DNA from 2 places in the Pseudoalteromonas luteoviolacea genome. Region 2 is predicted to be linked to the other one. Evidence: riboswitches for the same ligand, from Rfam matches in the RefSeq annotation. Region 2 holds a riboswitch; the other holds the start of a gene.

Region 1 (10,197 bases), 2.0 Mb from region 2:
TAATAGCACGGCATCGTAACCTAATTCGAGTGCTTGACAAGCATGTGAAGGCAGCCCAAGACCGGCATCCACAATCAGAGTTTGCTCAGGTAAGCGTTCACGAATGGTCTTCAAGTTATAGGTATTAATAAGCCCTTTACCGGTCCCTATCGGTGCCCCCCATGGCATTAACACTTCACAACCAAGATCCGCTAAGCGTTGACATAACACTAAATCATCAGTGCAATAGGGTAACACTTTAAAGCCTTCTTTGAGCAAGATATCCGTCGCTTCTAACAAACCAAATGGGTCCGGCTGCAAATTATATTCATCACCGATCAGCTCTAGTTTTATCCAATCGGTATCAAAGACTTCTCTGCACATCTGCGCTAGGGTCACGACTTCTTGCACACTGTGGCAGCCCGCCGTATTGGGCAGCACTTTAAGTCCAGTCTCTTTTATCAGCTGCCAAAAGTCTTCACCTGCTGAAACCGAGTTTTGTCTGCGCAATGATACAGTCACGATTTCTGCTCCCGAACTTTGTATCGCATGCTGCATAATTTGCGGTGACGGGTACAGCGCCGAGCCAATTAATAATCGGTTATTAAAATACTCACCATAAATATTAAGCTGTTCAGAATGTGAATTAATCATCTAACCCCCTTGAATAGGTGAGAGCACCTCAATGCTATCTCCTTGACTCGGGATGGTCTCGCCAAGCCTTGCTGAAGGCACAAATTGCCCATTGAGCGCCACTGCAAATGGCGGCTTTGCCCCTTTGCTGACGATGATTTGCTGCAAAGACTGTGCGCTTTCAATACGGATAGCCTCGCCATTATAAGTTAGATTCATAGTAGCCCCTTTGAAAGTGCTTGTTGTACAACAACTGGCGCAAGTAAATACCCATGTCGATATAAACCATTAATTGAAATAACATTATTTTTAACTTCGATATGCGGGTGATTATCTACAAACGCAGGCCGCAAGCCTGCATTTAAGGACATGACTCTCCCCTCTGCAAATCCACTATGTACGGTATAGGCCGCTGATAACAACTCCAATGTAGAGCGCACAGTAATGTCATTTGCATCTTGAGACTCTATCTCAGTTGCACCAATCACATATTGATGGTTTGGCTTAGGCGCTATGTAAATCGGGTAACGCGGGTGCATTAAGCGCACTGGACGCTGTAAGTTCACTTCTGGTGCAAATATACGCGCCACTTCGCCACGTACACCGCGCAGCCCAGGTTTATCTTGCTTAGCCCCAACCCCTCGACAATCAATGATCCAATCGAATACTTGACCATTAACTTTGCCAGCTTCAATTACGGCAGTTTGAGTAAATTGAAAATCTACGCCGCGACGACACAGCGTCTCGTAGCTGCTTGTAAAAAAAGCGAGGTTGTCTAATTGCCCTTCACAGGGTAAAAACAGCCCTTGATTAAACTTGCAGCCTAGTTCAGGCTCTAACGTAGCAATATCACGTTGACTCACTCGTTTTGCTTGATGTTCACCCAAGGGTTTTAAACGCTGTTCAAAGCTTTGTAGATCGCCTCTATCTTGTTGATGGGCAACAATCAAACTGCCTTGCTGCTGAAAAAACACTGAAGTGTCTAACTTTTTGAGTAAACTTGGCCACAGAGCAATACTTTTCAAGCCTTGCTCTGCAAGTATTTGGTCACAAATCACTGATTCTGCCAAAGGTGCTAACATGGCAGCGGCCAAAGTGCCGGCACCCGTTTGCGCATCTTGTGGATCTTTTTCAAAAATGGTGAGTTGATAACGATCCATCAACTCCAATGCTGCGACCCTGCCAACTAAACCAAACCCAACGATAGCAACGGATGGTTTTGCTCCGTACTCTGTCATGAGAATTCCAGTTGTTGTGCGCTACAGCACTGATCTGTAGCGCTATAAAGTTAAATAGCTTTGTGATAAATCTCGGAACCTGTGCTCTTGAACTCTTCTGATTTCGCTTTCATTTCAGCTTCAACATCAACCATTTTAATTTCAATCGCATCACCCACATTATTTGGGTCAATACCACGCGCTTCTAGCTCTTTTGCATAGTCACGAACGTCTTGGGTAATTTTCATCGAACAGAACTTAGGCCCACACATTGAACAGAAATGTGCCACCTTACCAGATTCTTGTGGCAGCGTTTCATCGTGGTAAGACAAGGCTCTTTCAGGGTCAAGACTCAGGTTGAATTGATCATGCCAGCGGAATTCAAAACGCGCTTTAGACAATGCGTTATCACGGATCTGTGCACCACGGTGACCTTTTGCTAAATCAGCAGCGTGTGCGGCAATCTTATAAGTAATTAAGCCCTCTTTCACATCCTCTTTGTTCGGCAAGCCCAAATGCTCTTTTGGTGTTACGTAACACAGCATCGCTGTACCATACCAAGCAATCTGCGCAGCACCGATACCAGAAGTAAAGTGGTCATAACCTGGGGCAATATCTGTTGTCAGTGGGCCAAGAGTATAGAAAGGCGCTTCATGACAGTGCTTTAATTGCTCATCCATATTCTCTTTGATCATGTGCATTGGCACATGACCTGGGCCTTCAATAAAGACCTGTACATCATGTTCCCACGCGATTTTTGTCAGCTCACCCAATGTGCGTAACTCAGATAACTGTGCATCATCATTGGCATCTGCAATGGAGCCTGGACGCAGACCATCACCTAGTGAGAAACATACGTCATACTGCTTCATGATTTCACAGATGTCTTCGAAGTGGGTATATAAGAAGTTTTCTTTATGGTGTGCTAGACACCATTTGGCCATAATTGAACCACCACGCGACACAATACCGGTTACACGCTTTGCCGTCATTGGCACATAGCGCAACAATACGCCTGCATGAATGGTGAAATAGTCAACGCCCTGCTCAGCTTGTTCAATTAAAGTATCGCGGAAAATTTCCCATGTCAGATCTTCTGCAACCCCATTTACTTTTTCAAGCGCTTGGTAGATAGGCACGGTACCGATTGGGACTGGCGAGTTTCGCACCACCCACTCACGGGTTTCATGGATATAACGACCTGTAGACAGGTCCATAACAGTGTCTGCCCCCCAACGCGTTGACCATACGAGTTTTTCTACTTCTTCTTCTATTGATGACGTAACCGATGAATTACCAATATTGGCATTCACTTTCACTAAAAAGTTACGCCCTACAATCATAGGCTCAGATTCTGGGTGATTGATATTGTTTGGAATTATCGCTCGACCGCGCGCCACTTCTGAACGAACAAACTCAGGTGTGATAAAATCAGGGATCTCTGCACCAAAAGATTGACCTTCATGCTGCTCTGCCAGTAGCTCTTCGCGAATTTTTGCTCGGCCCATATTTTCACGGATCGCAACAAATTCCATTTCAGGTGTGATAATCCCCTGACGTGCATAATGCATTTGCGTCACGTTTTTGCCCGGCTTTGCACGGCGTATCTTAGGTAGGTTTTCAAAACGGATATGGTCTAAGCCTTCATCCGCCATACGTTGCTGAGAAAACTTTGAGGTTACTGAGTTTAACAGCTCTGTATCGTCACGGTTAACGATCCAATTCTCTCTATACTTTGGTAAGCCTTCACGCACATTTAATGTAAACTCAGGATCTGTATAGGGACCAGATGTATCATATACCCTAACTGGCTCATTTTTTTCATAGATAGGTTCTTCTTCTGTGCCCCCAACAAAAGAGTCATTCAATGAGATCTCTCTCATGCCAACACGAACACCATCTTGCTCTCCATCTACATAGATTTTCTTTGAATTAGGAAAGGGTTGGCCTTTAAGGTTATAGATAAATTCTGAAGCCGCTTCGCGTGACTCGCGACGTGACAACTTGCTACTGTTATTTGACATGACATGCCTCATTGTTAGTTAAGGTGTCTTGTCAGAATTCCAAATAGGAAGAGATATGACCCACTGAGTATAACGGCGTAAAAATACACAGACGGCAAAGTGAAATTGGTGGACAAATTTACTAGCGCAATGCTAACAAACTTGGCAGCCTTAACACCCATACCCACTTGGGTATAATTATTAAGGCAGCTTGTTCCCTACGCAGGCATTAACCTGATCAGGTCCACGGATCCCGCAATACAGCGATCTCAGCCCGCTAGGGCACTCCGACAAGTAACGAATTGAGACAAAGTCTACTGAATGTCGCTGCATTAGTCAAAGTGACCTTTAACCAATTTAAAGCGCCACTTCACGTCTCCCTCAAGAATCAACTCGTTTTCGCTATATTGCAATGGCGCTCCAATTTGCAGTAAATTGAGAAACTCATCTTCATACGTGTTCGTCGCTTCATCACAGAGCTTTCTGGTCATACCGATATTAGATACAAACAATTGTCCTGATCGAATTTCGCCTTGGCCAAAAAAACGATTACAACCGGCAAAGCCATTCACACGAAAAGCATCTAAAAATTCGAATTGAATTGGCTGAGTTTCAGCGTCCGAATCTTCTGATACATACTGCCAACTTGAATATTTGAGCGTGTCTACGTTTACCGTCCCTGTGCTTGAGCACCCCATCAACACCACACTCAATAAGCATAATAAAAAGGAATATTTCATGGTAAACCAATCATTTGATAATCAATGCTAATTATAACGCTTGGCTCACCAGAATAGGCAGTAAAAATATGTAATAAATTGCCTATCCAGTCAAAAATTAAACAAATAGTTGTTCAATTTCCTCAGGTAGGAACGGGCGACCACGTTCATTCACCGATGTACCTGTCACAATCGCGTCCAGCATCAGCTTATCATCTTGGCTTCTTAATACTTTTTGATGAAATGCAAACTTCAGTTTACTGACTTTCTCCACTTCTACTTCAACATAAAATGCATCACCGGGGCGAAGTGAGTCTTTGTAGTTCATCTCAGAGCGAATAACAACCAAGTTTACTTTTTGCTCAGCTAGCGCTGCAAAGTCAATATTTTTATGTGCCAAAAACTCATGCCGCGCATGTTCTAAATAATTAAAATACACACTGTTGTTCACGATCCCTTGGAGATCGCATTCATAATCTCTTACTTTAAAGTCAACTTTAAATGTCATCATTCGTCCTCAAATTAGATTGCAAAAGTTTATATCACAAATTTTCAGTGATCTGGTCGGGCTTTTGCTAAACTAGTGCGCAAATAACACGGGACATATATAAGCGAATGAAATTAAAACTCTCTTTACTCACAATGGGTCTGATGGTGGCATTTTCCAGTTCAGCCGACGACGCAACCTCAACGAAACCAAAAAACATTGAAACTATCGAAGTAACTGGGGACTTTCAGCAAGAATCTCTACAAACTTTGAGCGCCAGTGCATCTGTCTTTGGCGAAACGGAGATCTCAACACGCGGTGCAAGTTATTTAGATGAAATTCTTAACAGTGCTGCAAATGTGAACTTTACCGCAGGCGCGTCTCGTGGACGCTTTGTGCAAATCCGTGGGGTTGGCCTGCGCTCACAATTTGTTGATCCAATCACACCCAGTGTGGGCGTTTTAATCGACAATATTAACTATTCTGGCCTAGGTGGCAGTGCGTTGCTATTCGATGCGGATCAAGTTGCTATTTATCGCGGTCCGCAAGGCACCAAGTTTGGGGCTGATGCCATGGGTGGAATTATTGATATTCACTCAATTTCTCCAACCCAAGCGCCCAGCCTCAACGTTAAATTAGGCGCTGCAAATTATGGTACTCACGAAGCTGGTGTGGCTGTTGGTGCAGGTCTGACTGACACGATTGCCGCACGTGCCAGTATTTATCAAAAACAATCCGATGGCTTTGTAGACAATGTGTATTTAAACGAAGAAACGCAAGATTTAGATGAAAGCGTCGCGAGGTTCAAGATCGATTATGCTGCGAACGACGAGTTAAACCTGGGCTTTGTCTATCACCATATTGATATTGAAAACGGCTACGACGGCTTTACTTTAGATAACTCACGCCAAAGTGTTGCCAGCCAGCCGGGTCAAGATACACAGAAAAGCGATGCATTCTCTTTAACCGCTGACTACACCGGTTTATCAGCTGTAGACATTGAAATACTCACTAGTGGCCTGCAAGCTGATACCGTATATAGCTACGATGAAGACTGGGTCTGTGCAGATCCTGCGCAGCCAATGCTGTGTGAGGCAGGTCTTCACCCAGACCATATCGCTTACTATGGCCAGTACTTTGACCAGTATGCGAGAGACCACGAAAGAGGCGCTGCGGAAGTAAGAATTAAAAGCAAAGACAAATCTTGGGTAATTGGCGTAGTGAGTCGCAGACATGATGTCGACTTAGACCGTCAAAGAAGCAAACATAGTGAAGCGCCAGCACAGTTTAAATCTAACTTTGAAACACAAAACCATGCGTTATTTGCTCACAAGGTGACTGAACTACAAGACGATGTCAGACTAATCACGGGTATTCGCATTGAGTCTTACTCAAGTGATTACATGGACAGTAATGCATTTGACTTAGATACAGATGATACGATGGTCGGCGGTAAACTCGCGCTTGAGTACCAAGTTGTACCTCAAACAATGATTTATACCAGCTTAAACCGCGGTTACAAGGTGGGTGGAGTGAACGGTGAAGCCCTCGCCAAAGCCAAAGATGATGGCATCACTATTCCGCAATCGGGTTTCACTTTCGACCCAGAGTACCTGTGGAACTTTGAGTTTGGTGTTAAAGGCCAATCTGAAGACAAGCGGCATACGTTAAATCTCAGCGCATTTTATATGCACAGAGAAGACATGCAATTAAAACAATGGCAGTTAGAGGGCGTGCAATTTGCCGGCTTCATCAGTAATGCGGGTAAAGGAAGAAATTATGGCCTTGAAATAGAGGGAACCAGTCAGCTTCTTGATGCGCTTTCATTACAATATAGCCTAGGTTATTTAGATACCAAGATTGAGGATTTCATTACCGTCAATGGCGATGATTTTGATGGCCGCGAGCAAGCACAGTCACCAAAATATCAATATGCCTTCACCTTTGTGTATGACGTTACTAACAACATCAGTGCACAATTAGGGTTCGAAGGTAAAGATGACTACTACTTCTCTGATAGTCATGATTCTCAAGCACCGAACCAAAATCTGATCAATGCGAGTATTTCTTACTACAGCGACAACTGGAGTCTAACAGCATGGGGAAGAAACTTAGCGGATAGGGACGTCCCTGTGCGTGGTTTCCAATTCGGTAATGATCCGAGAAATGGTTGGGCCACTGACACGTATGTGCAATATGCAGAACCCCGCGTATATGGTTTAACATTTAACTATACGCTTTAATAAAAAACGGCGCTCTAAGCGCCGTTTTTTTAATACCTGATTTCTTATTCTGGGTCAGGTAGATTTCGTCCGTAAAATACCTCTTGGATTTCACGATTTAATTTAGTGCGGATCTCTACCTCTTCCTCATCAGTGAGCTCATCTGTGGTGATACCGAATAAATACGTGTTTAAATCGGTTTCTTTAAGCATCATCTTAGTGTGGAATAAGTTTTCCTGATACACATTGACATCTACCATCTGGTAAGCGTCTTTTGTATCTTCAGTCATGAAATTCTGAATTGAATGAATGGGGTGATCAATATAGTGTTTTACACCATTCACATCACGGGTAAAGCCGCGCACTCGATAATCAATCGTTACCACGTCTGACTCAAGCGAGTGAATTAAGAAGTTCAGCGCCTTAAGCGGAGAAATAATGCCACAGGTAGACACTTCAATGTCCGCTCTAAATGTACAGATCCCATCGTGAGGATGTGCTTCCGGATAAGTGTGAACACAAATATGGCTTTTATCCAAATGGGCCACAACTGAATCAGGTAAAGGTCCAGGTGTCTCCTGAGAATGCGGCATCGTCCCCTCTACCGGCTCTTCAGAAACCAAGATAGTGACACTTGCGCCTTGCGGGTCGTAATCTTGACGCGCAATATTCAATACATTCGCACCAATAATATCGACTACTTCCTTAAGAATATCCGTTAAACGCTCTGCACTATACTGCTCGTCGATATATTCGATATATTCTTTTCGCTGTTGCTCAGTTTTGGCGTAGCAAATATCGTAGATACTAAAGCTTAAACTCTTTGTTAAGTTGTTAAAGCCATGGAGTTTAATTTTATTAAAGGGCTTGTTCACGATAGACCCACCTTAAAACAAGAAAATCTGCGCTGCAGAACTAAAAGTTCGCGGATTTTATACGAAAACTTGCAGCTTAAAAAGCGTTATTTTTCTTCGCTTTGTACAACCTCATGGGTATGCGTAATTTCCACTGCTTTTTCAAGCATTAAGGCAACTGAGCAGTACTTTTCGGCAGACAAATTAACAGCGCGTGCAAGATGCTTTTCAGACACATTGTCACCTGTAACTACAAAGTGTAGATTGATTTTGGTGAATACTCTAGGTGCTGACTCTGCACGCTCTGCAGAAAGTTTAACCTCGACACTTTCAACAGCTTGTTTTGCCTTTTTTAAGATACTCACAACGTCAACAGATGCGCAACTGCCCGCCGACATTAATACCATTTCCATCGGACTAGGCGCTGCACTGTCAGCCCCTGCATCAAATACCACATTATGACCAGAGTGAGAACGACCTAAAAATGTATCACCACCTACCCATTTTACACTTGCTTGCATAGTACACCTTATAAAACCAATAACACCGCCATAAGGCGGTGTTATTAAAAATAAAAATCTATAAAAGTTTACTGAATGGCAGAATCAAATAAATTTTTAACCAAACCAGCAAACTCTTCGATAAACTCTTGCTGTTCTTCTGTAACACGTTGATCAACAACACTTGATAACACTTCCTGTAGGTCGTACACAATGCCATCAACTTCACGTACAATCAACCCGCGCTGCTCGGTTGATAAGCCTGTGTGCTGTTCACACAAACGAATTACATGTTCAGCGATAACGTCTTCAATTAATTCAACGACCTTAGGTGCATTTGGCTTTACCACACCCGGCTTTTCAAACAAGGCTAAATTTTGTGTCAGATACATGACTAACTCATCATATCCTTGTTTATCTAAAACCATATATTGCCCACCTGAGTTTACCAATGACATCTCCTATTGATTTAAGCAGAAACTCGATCTGATTGCTACTTTTGAGCGGCCCAGAAAAATAAAAAAAGCAGCAAATGCTGCTTTTTAAGAATAAAGCGTGAGACTATGTCTCCGCATCACACTATTGCAGTTAGCAATAATGTGATTTACCTGATGCAGGTAATTTTAATCTAATGATAGGCCTGGACTCAAGCTTCCTGGTAATGTAACTTTTTCAAGTTCAACAGAAGCAACCGGATATGCACAATAATCTGCCGCATAGTACGCACTTGCTCTATGATTACCAGACGCACCAATACCACCAAATGGCGCAGCACTTGAGGCGCCTGTAATAGGACGGTTCCAGTTAACAATACCCGCACGAATACGGCGCAAGAAGTGATCATAATCTGCTTCATTGTCGCTCAGTAGACCAGCAGACAAACCAAAGCTTGTGTCATTTGCAAGCTCAATCGCAGCGTCAAAGTCTGTATAACGGAATACCTTCAATAATGGACCGAAGTGCTCATCATCAGGGAAATCAGCAACCTTTGTACATTCGATGATACCAGGTGTAACAAAGCCAGTACCCGCTGTGTGCGTCAGTTCCAGTAAGCTCTCTGCGCCAAGATCAATCAGTTGCTGCTGTGCTGCAACCATACCAGCCGCTGCCGCTTCAGAAATCATAGAGCCCATGAAAGGCTGATCAGCATCGTCAAAATTACCAATCTTAATCGCTTTCGTTGCACGCAATAACTGCGCAAGAATTGCATCGCCCTGCTCACCGTGAGGTAAAAACAGTTTACGCGCACACGTACAACGCTGGCCACTTGAAATAAATGCAGACTGGATAATGTCGTGTACAACCGCTTTAATGTCTGTCACATCTTTAACGATTAATGGGTTATTACCGCCCATCTCAAGCGCTAAAATTTTGCCAGGTTGACCGGCAAATTGCTCATGCAGGAAGTGACCTGTACGAGAAGACCCCGTAAAGAATAAACCATCAATACCTTTGTGTGATGCAAGTGCTTTACCTGTATCCACTTCACCTTGTACTAGGTTAATAACACCAGCTGGCAGACCCGCTTTTTCCCAAAGCTTTAATGTCAGTTCAGCAACATATGGCGTTAATTCAGACGGCTT
Region 2 (10,197 bases):
CAACTCCATTTGATCTGCAATCTGTTCCGGTGTACCCACCATAGTGCAGTGCCCGCCGCCTGCGGCTAAACGCCCCAATAATTGGCGCAAAGTTGGCTTTTCGGTTTCGATGATTCGTAAAATTGTGCTGTAGCGACCTTTAGGACCCGTAAAAGAGTCTAACGGAGGCAGTTTGGGCACTGGCGCGTCGAGTTCCCAATTTGAGCAGTCTTGATTGATAAACATGCCAAGCTGCTTTAATGAGGTTTCGCTGGGGAGCAGTTCGTCGTATTCGCGTTGCTTGGCTAAGGCCTCGGCTTCGGTTGAGCCAACATAGGTGACCAAACCCGGCATAATTGGCACTGCATCTTGGCGACCACGTGCTTTTACGCGGTTTTTTACCTTTTGGTAATATGCCTGTGCAGCGGGTAAGTCATAGGCAACCGCGTAGATTGCTTCAGCACATTGTGCTGCTAGTTCAACACCTTGTTCAGATGCGCCAGCTTGGAATAACACAGGGCGGCCTTGAATTGGGCGCGGTACATTTAATGGGCCATCAACTAAAAAAAACTTGTCGTGGTGGTTGATTGCTTGCACTTTCTGAGGGTCGGCATACAGGCCATTGCGGTCAAATTCAATGGCATCATCTTGCCATGAATCCCACAATTTAGTGACAACGTCGGCAAACTCTTCGGCACGGCGATAGCGCTCTGCATGCTCGGGCATTGACTTATAGCCATGGTTTCTGGCCTCTGCATCAAACATCGAGGTGACTAAGTTCCAACCAATACGCCCACCCGAAATATGATCCAGTGACGCCAGCATTCTGGCGGCATGAAATGGAGTATAAAAGGTACTAGAGACTGTGCTTATTAACCCAATTTTTTGCGTGGCCCTGCTCATGGCTGCAATGGTTGTTAGTGGTTCTAAAAACCACCAACTGCCATCAGCAACATCACCGGCGCTGTGTCCGTCTGCAAAAAAAACGGCATCGAATTTGCCTCGCTCGGCTAATTGGGCAATTTCTTCGTAATAGCGAATATCGCCTAAGCGCTCTACTTGAGAGTTAGGGTGGCGCCAAGCTGCGCGATGATGTCCACACCCAAATAAAAAGAGGTTGATATGCATCATTTTAGGTAGTTTGCTGGCCATTAGTCTTTCACCAAGCCGCCATCAATGACGAGGTTTTGGCCCGTAACTGAGCGTGACCAAGGTGAAGCAAAAAATAACGTAGCATCGGCAAATTCAGCAGGGGTTGTTACTCTGCGAAGTGGTGTGCTGGCTGCGATGAAATCAAATACTTCTTCAGGTGTTGCGGCAGAGGCATCCGTCGTACGTAATAACCCACCAGAGACCATGTTTACAGTGATGTTATCTGGGCCAAGATCGTTTGCCATTGTGCGCGTCAACGAAAGTAACGCGGCTTTGCCTGCCGTGTAGTCATGATAAGGCACAACTGGGTTTTGAAACAGGTTGGTACCCACATTAATAATGCGGCCAAAGCCTGCTTCACGCATGCCAGCAAGGGCTGCTTGAGTGGTATATAAAGCGCCGCCTACCACGCCCGAAAATTGCTGGTTAAGGTTTTCCCAAGTCAGTTGATCGGCGTTTGCTCTGGCATCACCGTTAAACGAAAAGCTAGGCAACGCATTGTTTATCACGGTTGTGATAGGTTGGCCAAAATGAGCTCTAGCTTTTTCAAACATGGCTTGTACATCGGCTTGACAGCTTACGTCGGCCTGAATGGCAATGGCGCGTTCCGGTGCTAGTGCGGCTAACGTTTGGGCTGCATCGGCACTGCTTAAATAGTTGATAACTACTTTGGCACCTTCACGTAAAAAAGCGCGTACAAGGTGTTCGCCTAAACCACGGCCACCACCAGTCACTAGAACAATTTGGTCAGAAAGATTGATAGAGTTTGACATATCGGCCTCATTTTTTGAGGCGAAGGCAGATCTAAGTACTATTTTTGTTCAAAATAGTGCAACAGACATCCCTTCGCCAGTATTAGCTGGATCAGGTTCAACGGATATCATCTCAGCCCTGTTAGGGCACTCCGTGTCTGGCACAGATGCTAACAAAAAACCACACGCCCTTACAAGTAATGGTAATAATTATTATTATCAATATTGTTTGACTTTGTGGTTGTTTCTCTATAGATTTCCCGCTTCCTAGGGGAGCCCAATGTACTAAGGCTGAGATTCTACTAACGGAGTGTTTACTGCACTCTTGTTGTTAAAAGTAGTAACCCTTTGAACCTGATAAAGTTAATGCTTGCGCAGGGAAGGAGGTAGCCACTGGTGAATATTTACCAGTAAAGTTCTGTGTGGCTGTTTTTCTAATATTCCTCTGTCTGAGCATTAAGTTTCCTGTAAATACAAGGGATAACTTATGTTGGACATCACAACCGCTCTGATATCTTTGGTCGTTTTTGCGGCTCTTTTTTCTATACCAGGCTTAATATATGCGCGCCGTTGTCAGGATAAACTAGACGACTTTTTAGTGGCACGAAACAGCCAAAATAGCCAAGCTACTATGCTCACATTAATGGCAACAACAATGGGTACATGGGTCTTGTTTGGCCCCGCTGAGTCAGCCACTTGGGGTGGCATTGGCGCGGTCATCGGCTATGCATTAGGTGTGCTTGCACCGCGTTTAATCATGATCCCTCTTGGGGCTAGGATCCGCACCTTGATGCCAGAAGGGCACACATTAACAGAGTTTGTTTATAACCGATATGGCAAAGGTTTATATGTGTTTGTGCTGCTGATTATGCTGTTTTATTTATTTATCGGGCTGACCGCTGGATTAACTGGTATTGCAAAAATGGTGGCACTTGTTTCTCCGGTCCCCTTGTGGGCCACTGCCGCCATTGTGATGTTTGCAACCTTGCTTTATACCCTCTACGGCGGCTTACGTGTCACGATTTTTACCGATCGTCTGCAAATGTTAGTGATCTTGCCATTTATTGCGCTCATTATTGGGTTTGGCTGGGCGGCAACCGACGGCATTGCACCTGCACTTAATGGGCTTGCGCAAAATGCCCCACACCTGATTGACCCTTTTAATGCCACTGGCATAGAAACGGGCCTGACCTTTTTTATTGCTGTGGTATTAACTGGTCTTTTTTATCAAGGGGCCTGGCAAAGAGTATTTGCAGCGCGAGATAACAAAGTGGTGCGCAATGCCTTTATTTTAAGTGGCGTACTGAGTTTTCCAATTATTATCATCATGGGGTTATTCGGCTTGGCGTTTGTCGGTTTGGGGCTTCCAGGACAAGGATCTACAGCTCTGTTTAGTGTGATTTTAGATACGGTTCCCTATTGGTTTATGCTCGGACTGATCCCTTTTGGATTAGCGCTTATCATGAGTAGCGCTGACTCAAGCATCAGTGGCCTTAATAGTATTTTGGTGGTCGACTTACATCGCCTAATGCCGCAAATGTCTGCTCAGAAGCTACTAAAAATATCTCGCTGGCTCATCGTATTAATGTCAATCCCTGTGCTCATAACCGCTTCACAAGGGTTCAGCATTTTGTATTTATTTTTATTAGCCGACCTACTGTGCTGTGCTGCGGCGTTTCCCGTCTTCTTTGGTTTTTATAATGGTAAATATCAAAGCTATAACGCGGCTTTGAGTATTTCAGGTGGTTTGCTAAGTGGTTTGTACTTGTTCCCTATGCCTGGCGAGCCCTTGAACAACTTACTTGAATCATTCTTGCTAGCATCTTTAGTACCTGTTGCTATTTCATTACTGCTACTCATATTGCCTAGTAAAAACTCATTTGATTTCACTTTACTTGCCAGCAAAGTCAAGCCAATTGAGTCATAACCGAATAACATCACTTTTTGAGGTATAGACCTATTTATGAAAAATGCATTTAAACTCTCTGCGGTATGCCTAGCGCTCAGTTTTACTGGATATGCATTAGCTGATGACAACATTAAAGAGAGCAAAGATGACATAGAAGTCATTGTTGTTAAGTCTGAATTTAGGCCATTGCCTTTAATGGAGACTGCTAATTCTGTATCAGTAATCACCACGTCAAAAATCGAAGCGCGCAGTGCTAATTTTTTGAGTGATATGCTCGCGACAACACCAAACTTAAACTATTCAGCGGGTGCCTCACGAGGCAAGTTTTTTCAGATTAGGGGCATAGGTGAGCTTGCAGAGTTTCAGCAAGTGCTCAGGCCTAGCGTAGGTATTTTAATCGATGGAATTGATTACAGTAGTTTAGGTGGTGCAGCCACACTATTTGATGTAGAGCGTGTTGAAATCTTGCGTGGACCACAGGGCACTTTATTTGGCGCAAATGCCCTAGCAGGCATGATTAATGTCACTACGCAACAAGCCAGCGAAGATTTTGATGCAAAACTCTCTGGCCGCTTCAGTGACATTGATGGCAATCGCGGTGCAATTGATACAAAAGAATATGGCGTGGTGGTCAATGGTGCTTTGACTGAGTCGGTGAATGTCCGTGTTGCTATGCAAAGTAATAAAAGTGACGGCTATATCGAAAATCACTATTTAGGCAAGGACGACACCAATGGCATTGATGAGTTCACTATTCGCAGTAAGTTTAGTATTGATGTAAATGAGGATTTAAACCTTAACGTAAATTTGGTGCATCTTGATTTTGATAATGGCTACGACGCGTTTACTCTAGACAATGTGCGCGACACGGTATCTGATGAGCCGGGGACGGATGATCTTGAGTCTTTAGGTATCTCGTTGATTGCAGACTATAAAGTTGCAGATACATTAAACTTAAAGACGATAGTTTCAAGTGCGGACAGTGATTCTGCTTACGGCTTTGATCTTGATTGGCGTTCGCAGTCATTTTGCGATAATTACCCAGGTACACCATCAAATTGTGCTTTTTTTGGCACTCGTTTATTTGACCGAGAAACACAAACTCATACCTTTGATACACGGCTTTTATCTCAAAGTGATAGCGACAGCTTAAGCTGGGTGGCGGGTGTGTATGCCAAAGATGAGCAGCAAGACCTAGCATTAAAAGATAGATTCTTTGGTATGCCCGTTGAGTTTAGTCGCCAATTTACCTCTAAGAATATTGCTTTGTATGGTGACATTTCAGCACCATTAACTGACAGCGTGAATATACAACTAGGTTTACGTACCGAGCGTTATACAAGTGATTACTCAGACAGTAATGATATAGTGAATGACAGTAGTGAATCTTTGTTTGGCGGTCACTTAAGCCTCGATACGCAGTTGAGCGATGAACATTTTGCTTATATACGAATCGCTAAAGGCTACAAAACAGGTGGCGTAAACGTGAGTACGCGGGATGAAATTCCACTGACCTATGATACGGAAACTTTGTGGAACTATGAGTTTGGACTAAAAAGCGTCTTCTCACCTCAACTGCATGCGCAAATCTCTGTGTTTTATCAAGACAGAAAAGATGCACAAGTAGAGCAGTCTTTTGCCGATTGTAGCGGCAATAGTACCTGTACAGGTTTTACTTCTTATCTTATTAATGCAGCTAAAGCCAATAGTTATGGCATTGAAGCTGAGTTATTTTATCGACACTCAGAGCGATTACGCTTTAATGCAAGCCTTGGTTTAATGGACAGTAAGTTTGATGAATTTTATAGTTATTCACATGCAGATAGTTTGCGTATAGCCAGAGAAACTGGAGAATACGTCGTTACTGATTTGTCGGGTAAAGAGCTCTCTCATGCACCAAGTTATCAGTTTACCGTCAGTACAAGCTATGACCTTACTGAATCAGTGACTTTATGGCTGTCTTTGGAAGCAAAAGATAGTTTTGAGTTAGGTGATAATCACGATGAAGTTACACAGGCCTATGAGTTGTTAAATGCAAAAGTTACTTGGGTTCCAACTGATAACCTGACGTTGGCTTTATTTAGTAAAAACCTGACGAATGAAGACTATATTGTGCGTGGATTTGGCACATGGGACAACGACCCTCGACACGGAGGGGAGTTTGATAGTTACGGCCCTTATTATCAGTTTGGTAACCCGCGTGAAATAGGTGTAGAAGTTAGTTATCGACTTTAAGATACGAATTAGCATAGAGGGGCGATATATTATTGCCCTTTTTAATTAGATCAAGCAGAGAAATAAGTCAGGAGATCGGAGAGCAACGACGTAAGTATGCGAGGTTGCTTGTAAATAGTGCGTATGAAACTAGTTAAACAATAAGGCTGGTAAAATAATAGGTTTTTATAATTTATTTTATAATATGTATTTAGGTTGGTTTTATTATTCCTCGTATTCGCAAATGTCTAAAGTATTGCACCCACTCTAGTCAAAAAAACGATTTTAAATAAAAATATGTTTGCAGCTGAAAATAATGGTTTTTAGTTATGAGAGCAGTATGAAATCAGACTCTGGACCTTTGTGTGGCGAATTCATAATTTAATGGTGGTGTAGGTACTTTATTATACTCACACATCGAAATCATGTGGCTATCAATTACTCTTTTTAATTTGAACGTCTGGAGTTCGCTCAATTTAATCTTACTTATCACACCCAATAAAAAACTGATTAAGTCAAGTATACCCTTGGGGCTTTCTGAGTAATTAATAAGCGCTATATTAGGTCATCCCTCCTTATTCTAACGTGACTAGATACGCATTCTTACCATAGTTGTAGAGTGGTTAATTATTATACTTTATTCAGTATAACTATTTCGTCTGTCGCAATTCCATAAATGTAATCATTTGTACTGTATATGTACCTATTTTCTTGTTTGCAAATATAATTGCTGTAAAATTGATCTAGATCATCAATTTCGATTTGTTTAAGCAAACTTTTTGTAAATATATTTCTTCTTTTTAGGCTGGGTTGTGTTTTTTGTTGTGAAAATTGCATTTCATTAAGCAGGTGGAAAGGAGAGAGGTTTTTTAATAAAAATGCAATTTAATTCAATAAAAATAATTCTGATGAATTTTTTATATCTGTCTTTTTTACTGCTCTTAAGTGCTTTTTCAGCTGCGACTGAGCTTGAACGTTTAATATCAAACGATGAGGAAAAGCTCATTTTTCACAACTTTTCTAAACAGATCGAGCTTAGGGAAAGCGAACTGCCTAATTATTTTGATAGCAATATTAATCAGCAGTTTTTTTTAAATGGGCGTATTTTGGTCAAGGCCTCACAAGCGGTAAAAAATAGTCTTGAACGAACAGATGGCATCGAAAAAGTACAAACCATCGCAGAACTCAATAAACTCTCAGTTTTGTTAGTGACACCAGAAAAGCATCATTTTTATCCTTTATATCAATCCTTATCATCGCAATTAGGACCTAACAAAGTTCAACCAGACTTTGCTTTGGTAAATAATATAAAAGCGAAGACCCAGCTAAAGCAGGTCATTGAAAAGGGTGAAGAAGGTTATTTTGCTCGTTACCACAGGTTAGTATCGCTTCCATGCCTCGAGACGAAAAAAGCCATCAGAACGGCGATTATTGATGATGGTTTTGTCATTACAGACAGAGAAAGAAGTCAGCTAAATGTCATTTTTGAATATGATGCAGATCTACAAACACTCAATGCCAAACCACAAAACAAAAATCAAATGCATGGCACTGCCATGTTACAGGTGTTTTTGCAGCAACAGTCCAGCGTCAGCAAACATAAAAGTGAACTGATCGCTATTCGCCAAGTGAGTTCACATACTTCGGCCATGATCCTCGCTTTCACCATTGCGCAAAAAATGCAAGCCAATGTGATTAACAGCAGCTGGGTGCTGCCTTTTATGTCTGAGTTTTTAGCTGACGTCATTGAACATACAGCGGCTCAAAAGAACGTCGATTTTTTAGTGTTTGCAGCTGGCAATGATGGTGCTGACGCATGTCAAGCAAACCAGCTTTCAACACTCGACGGAGTCACCGTCATCGGTGCGTTGCATAGCAATACACGAGCACCGTTTTCAAACTTTGGTGAATGCGTAGACATTTACATTCCCTCAAAAGCGTGGGTTTTAATCAATCAAAAAAATACAGGTTTGACTGGAACATCATCGGCTGCTGCAAAGGCATCGGGCCTGTTTTCGCACCTGCTGTCTTGCGGTGTTGATAAACACACCATTGAGTCGGTATGGCATTAAAAAGTAATCATAGGCCTTTTAGGCCACCCTATAACTCAGGAGTATTAAGTTGACAGATGACACGCCGTACTCGCAAGCACCTGAAACGCCGTATAAAGAGGCGTCTTCAGCGAATGAATTTGCGAGTCAATATCAGTCAAATTTCCCAAAAATTCTCGAAGCGCTCGGTATATCGCTTGTTGTGTCAAGCTATCAATCGGATTCATTGATTTTGATAAGAAGTAAACAGGGTGAGCTGAATACCAGTATAAAGCACGTTAAGTTACCTATGGGACTGTGTGTGAGCCATGAGCGTGTAACGGTGAGCAGCTTTAATAAAGTAACGGATTTTAAAGTCAGTCACCAATCCAGAGACGCCATCAGCTCAGGGCAATTTGATGATATGAGTACATTGTCAAAAAAAATACAGCCTCAAACAGAGCAAAACAGCGAGCATGAGTTTTACAAGGCGCGAGCGGCGCAAATCAATGCAGTTAAAGCATGCGATATGCTTTTTACGGAGCGTACTTCCCTGACCACGGGGTTTATCAACATTCATGACATTGCATGGGGCGATGATGGTTTATGGGCGGTTAACTCGAGCTACTCATGTTTGGTGACATTGAGTCCAAACACCGGGTTTGTCGCGAAATGGAAGCCCCCGTTTATCTCTGAGCTCAAACCAGATAATCGTTGTCACCTCAATGGCATGGCCATGTTAAATGGCAAACCCCGCTATGTTACTACGTTTAGTCAGTGTGATTCAAAAGATGCATGGCGCGAAAATACCAAAGGCACACTGATAGATGTTAATACAAACGAAATACTACTAGATAACTTGTGCTTACCACATTCTCCTCGTTGCCATGAAGGCTGGGTGTATGTGTGTAATTCAGGGGAAGGGCAAGTTTTAAAATACAACCCAATTTCTAAAAAGGTTGTTGAGGTGTGCACCCTGCCTGGCTTTACCCGTGGGTTAACCTTTTTAGGTGACTTAATGATTGTGTGTACAAGTACAACTAAAGAGACCAAAGTATCGGGAAAAACAACGATATTACACGCTTTACAGTCAGAAAAAACCCGCTGTGGCATCTGGGTTTTAAACAAACACACCGGTGAGGTTATCACTCACTTAGAATTCACAGAAAACGTATCACAACTCTATGATATCGCAGTTATTTCAAACTCTACTTTCCCAGAATTTATCGGGAATGAAGATGCGCTATCCCCCCACCTATTTGATTTCTTAATGGAGATAAAATGAGCAGTATAAAAACAAAAAAAACAGCCTTGAGTGCTGTTATCCCAACTTTATTGGCTGGGGGGGCGATTAGCACGCACGCTTATGGTGACAGTCTTCAAACTGAAACCGTTAAATTTGAAGAAAAAGAAACGGTTGAAACGCGGAATCTCCAACGTCCAGTTTCTAACGACCCTTTTGCAGCTAATTACCAAGCAAATACCGGGAAAGCGGCTCAAGAGGCAAATAATAAAGCGGCGACATTAGCATTTTTATCTCAACAAGGCTTGTTGAACAGTGCCGAAAGTACAGAGCTAAAGGCGAGCAGTATTGAAGCGTTAAGTAAGGTGTTTGTGGGCTCCTGTATAGGCTTTGATGGTCGATGTATTGATTTGTCTGACCAAGGTAGTTTTACATGTTCAATGTTTTCGGGTACTTGGTTTAGCGATTCAGATAACTGTACTGTACCAGCGTCCCCTGAAATAAACGTGATGGGTAACAACCAGATGATAGTGTCGGGGGATACTACACCTGTTTCATCGGACAACACTCACTTTGGTGACCATACGGTAGGTGACAATAAGGTATCACGTACCTTTATTATCGAGAACCAATTAGCAAATTCAAGACTTAATTTAACTGGGAACTCAAAAGTTTCTATCTCAGGTGATAGTGATTTTTCAATTGAAACTCAACCTAATGTGTCAAGTATAAATGGCATTGGGCAAACCTCGTTTGTTGTGACATTGGACCCAAAAACAGCAGGTAATCGCGAAGCGACGATTACAATTGTCAATAATGATGAGAATGAAGGTACCTATACTTTCAAAGTGGGCGCTTCAATTTATTCAGCAAATACTGCGCCAGTAGCTGTTGATGATGCGATTACCATCATGCAAG

Evidence for each region. Region 2 has a riboswitch for thiamine pyrophosphate ahead of S4054249_RS13745 (sodium:solute symporter family transporter). Riboswitches for the same ligand answer to the same signal wherever they lie in the genome.
Region 1: linked by a shared signal. The riboswitch ahead of thiC (phosphomethylpyrimidine synthase ThiC) and the one ahead of S4054249_RS13745 (sodium:solute symporter family transporter) in region 2 are both predicted to bind thiamine pyrophosphate.

What each region holds. Positions count from the first base shown of each region.
Region 1 is NZ_CP015411.1:372,050-382,246, reverse strand. It holds gene S4054249_RS01630 (thiazole synthase) at 1-633, opposite strand, end outside; gene thiS (sulfur carrier protein ThiS) at 634-831, opposite strand; gene S4054249_RS01620 (FAD-dependent oxidoreductase) at 828-1,850, opposite strand; gene thiC (phosphomethylpyrimidine synthase ThiC) at 1,901-3,853, opposite strand; TPP riboswitch at 4,031-4,132, opposite strand; gene S4054249_RS01610 (META domain-containing protein) at 4,165-4,572, opposite strand; gene S4054249_RS01605 (acyl-CoA thioesterase) at 4,670-5,059, opposite strand; gene S4054249_RS01600 (TonB-dependent receptor) at 5,167-7,281, shown strand; gene speD (adenosylmethionine decarboxylase) at 7,326-8,135, opposite strand; gene S4054249_RS01590 (OsmC family protein) at 8,222-8,635, opposite strand; gene S4054249_RS01585 (DUF3802 family protein) at 8,704-9,042, opposite strand; gene astD (succinylglutamate-semialdehyde dehydrogenase) at 9,238-10,197, opposite strand, start outside.
Region 2 is NZ_CP015411.1:3,245,536-3,255,732, reverse strand. It holds gene S4054249_RS13755 (LLM class flavin-dependent oxidoreductase) at 1-1,131, opposite strand, end outside; gene S4054249_RS13750 (3-oxoacyl-ACP reductase) at 1,131-1,904, opposite strand; TPP riboswitch at 1,956-2,048, opposite strand; TPP riboswitch at 2,143-2,281, shown strand; gene S4054249_RS13745 (sodium:solute symporter family transporter) at 2,371-3,810, shown strand; gene S4054249_RS13740 (TonB-dependent receptor) at 3,847-6,027, shown strand; gene S4054249_RS13730 (S8/S53 family peptidase) at 6,915-8,078, shown strand; gene S4054249_RS13725 (TIGR03032 family protein) at 8,128-9,321, shown strand; gene S4054249_RS26335 (Ig-like domain-containing protein) at 9,318-10,197, shown strand, end outside.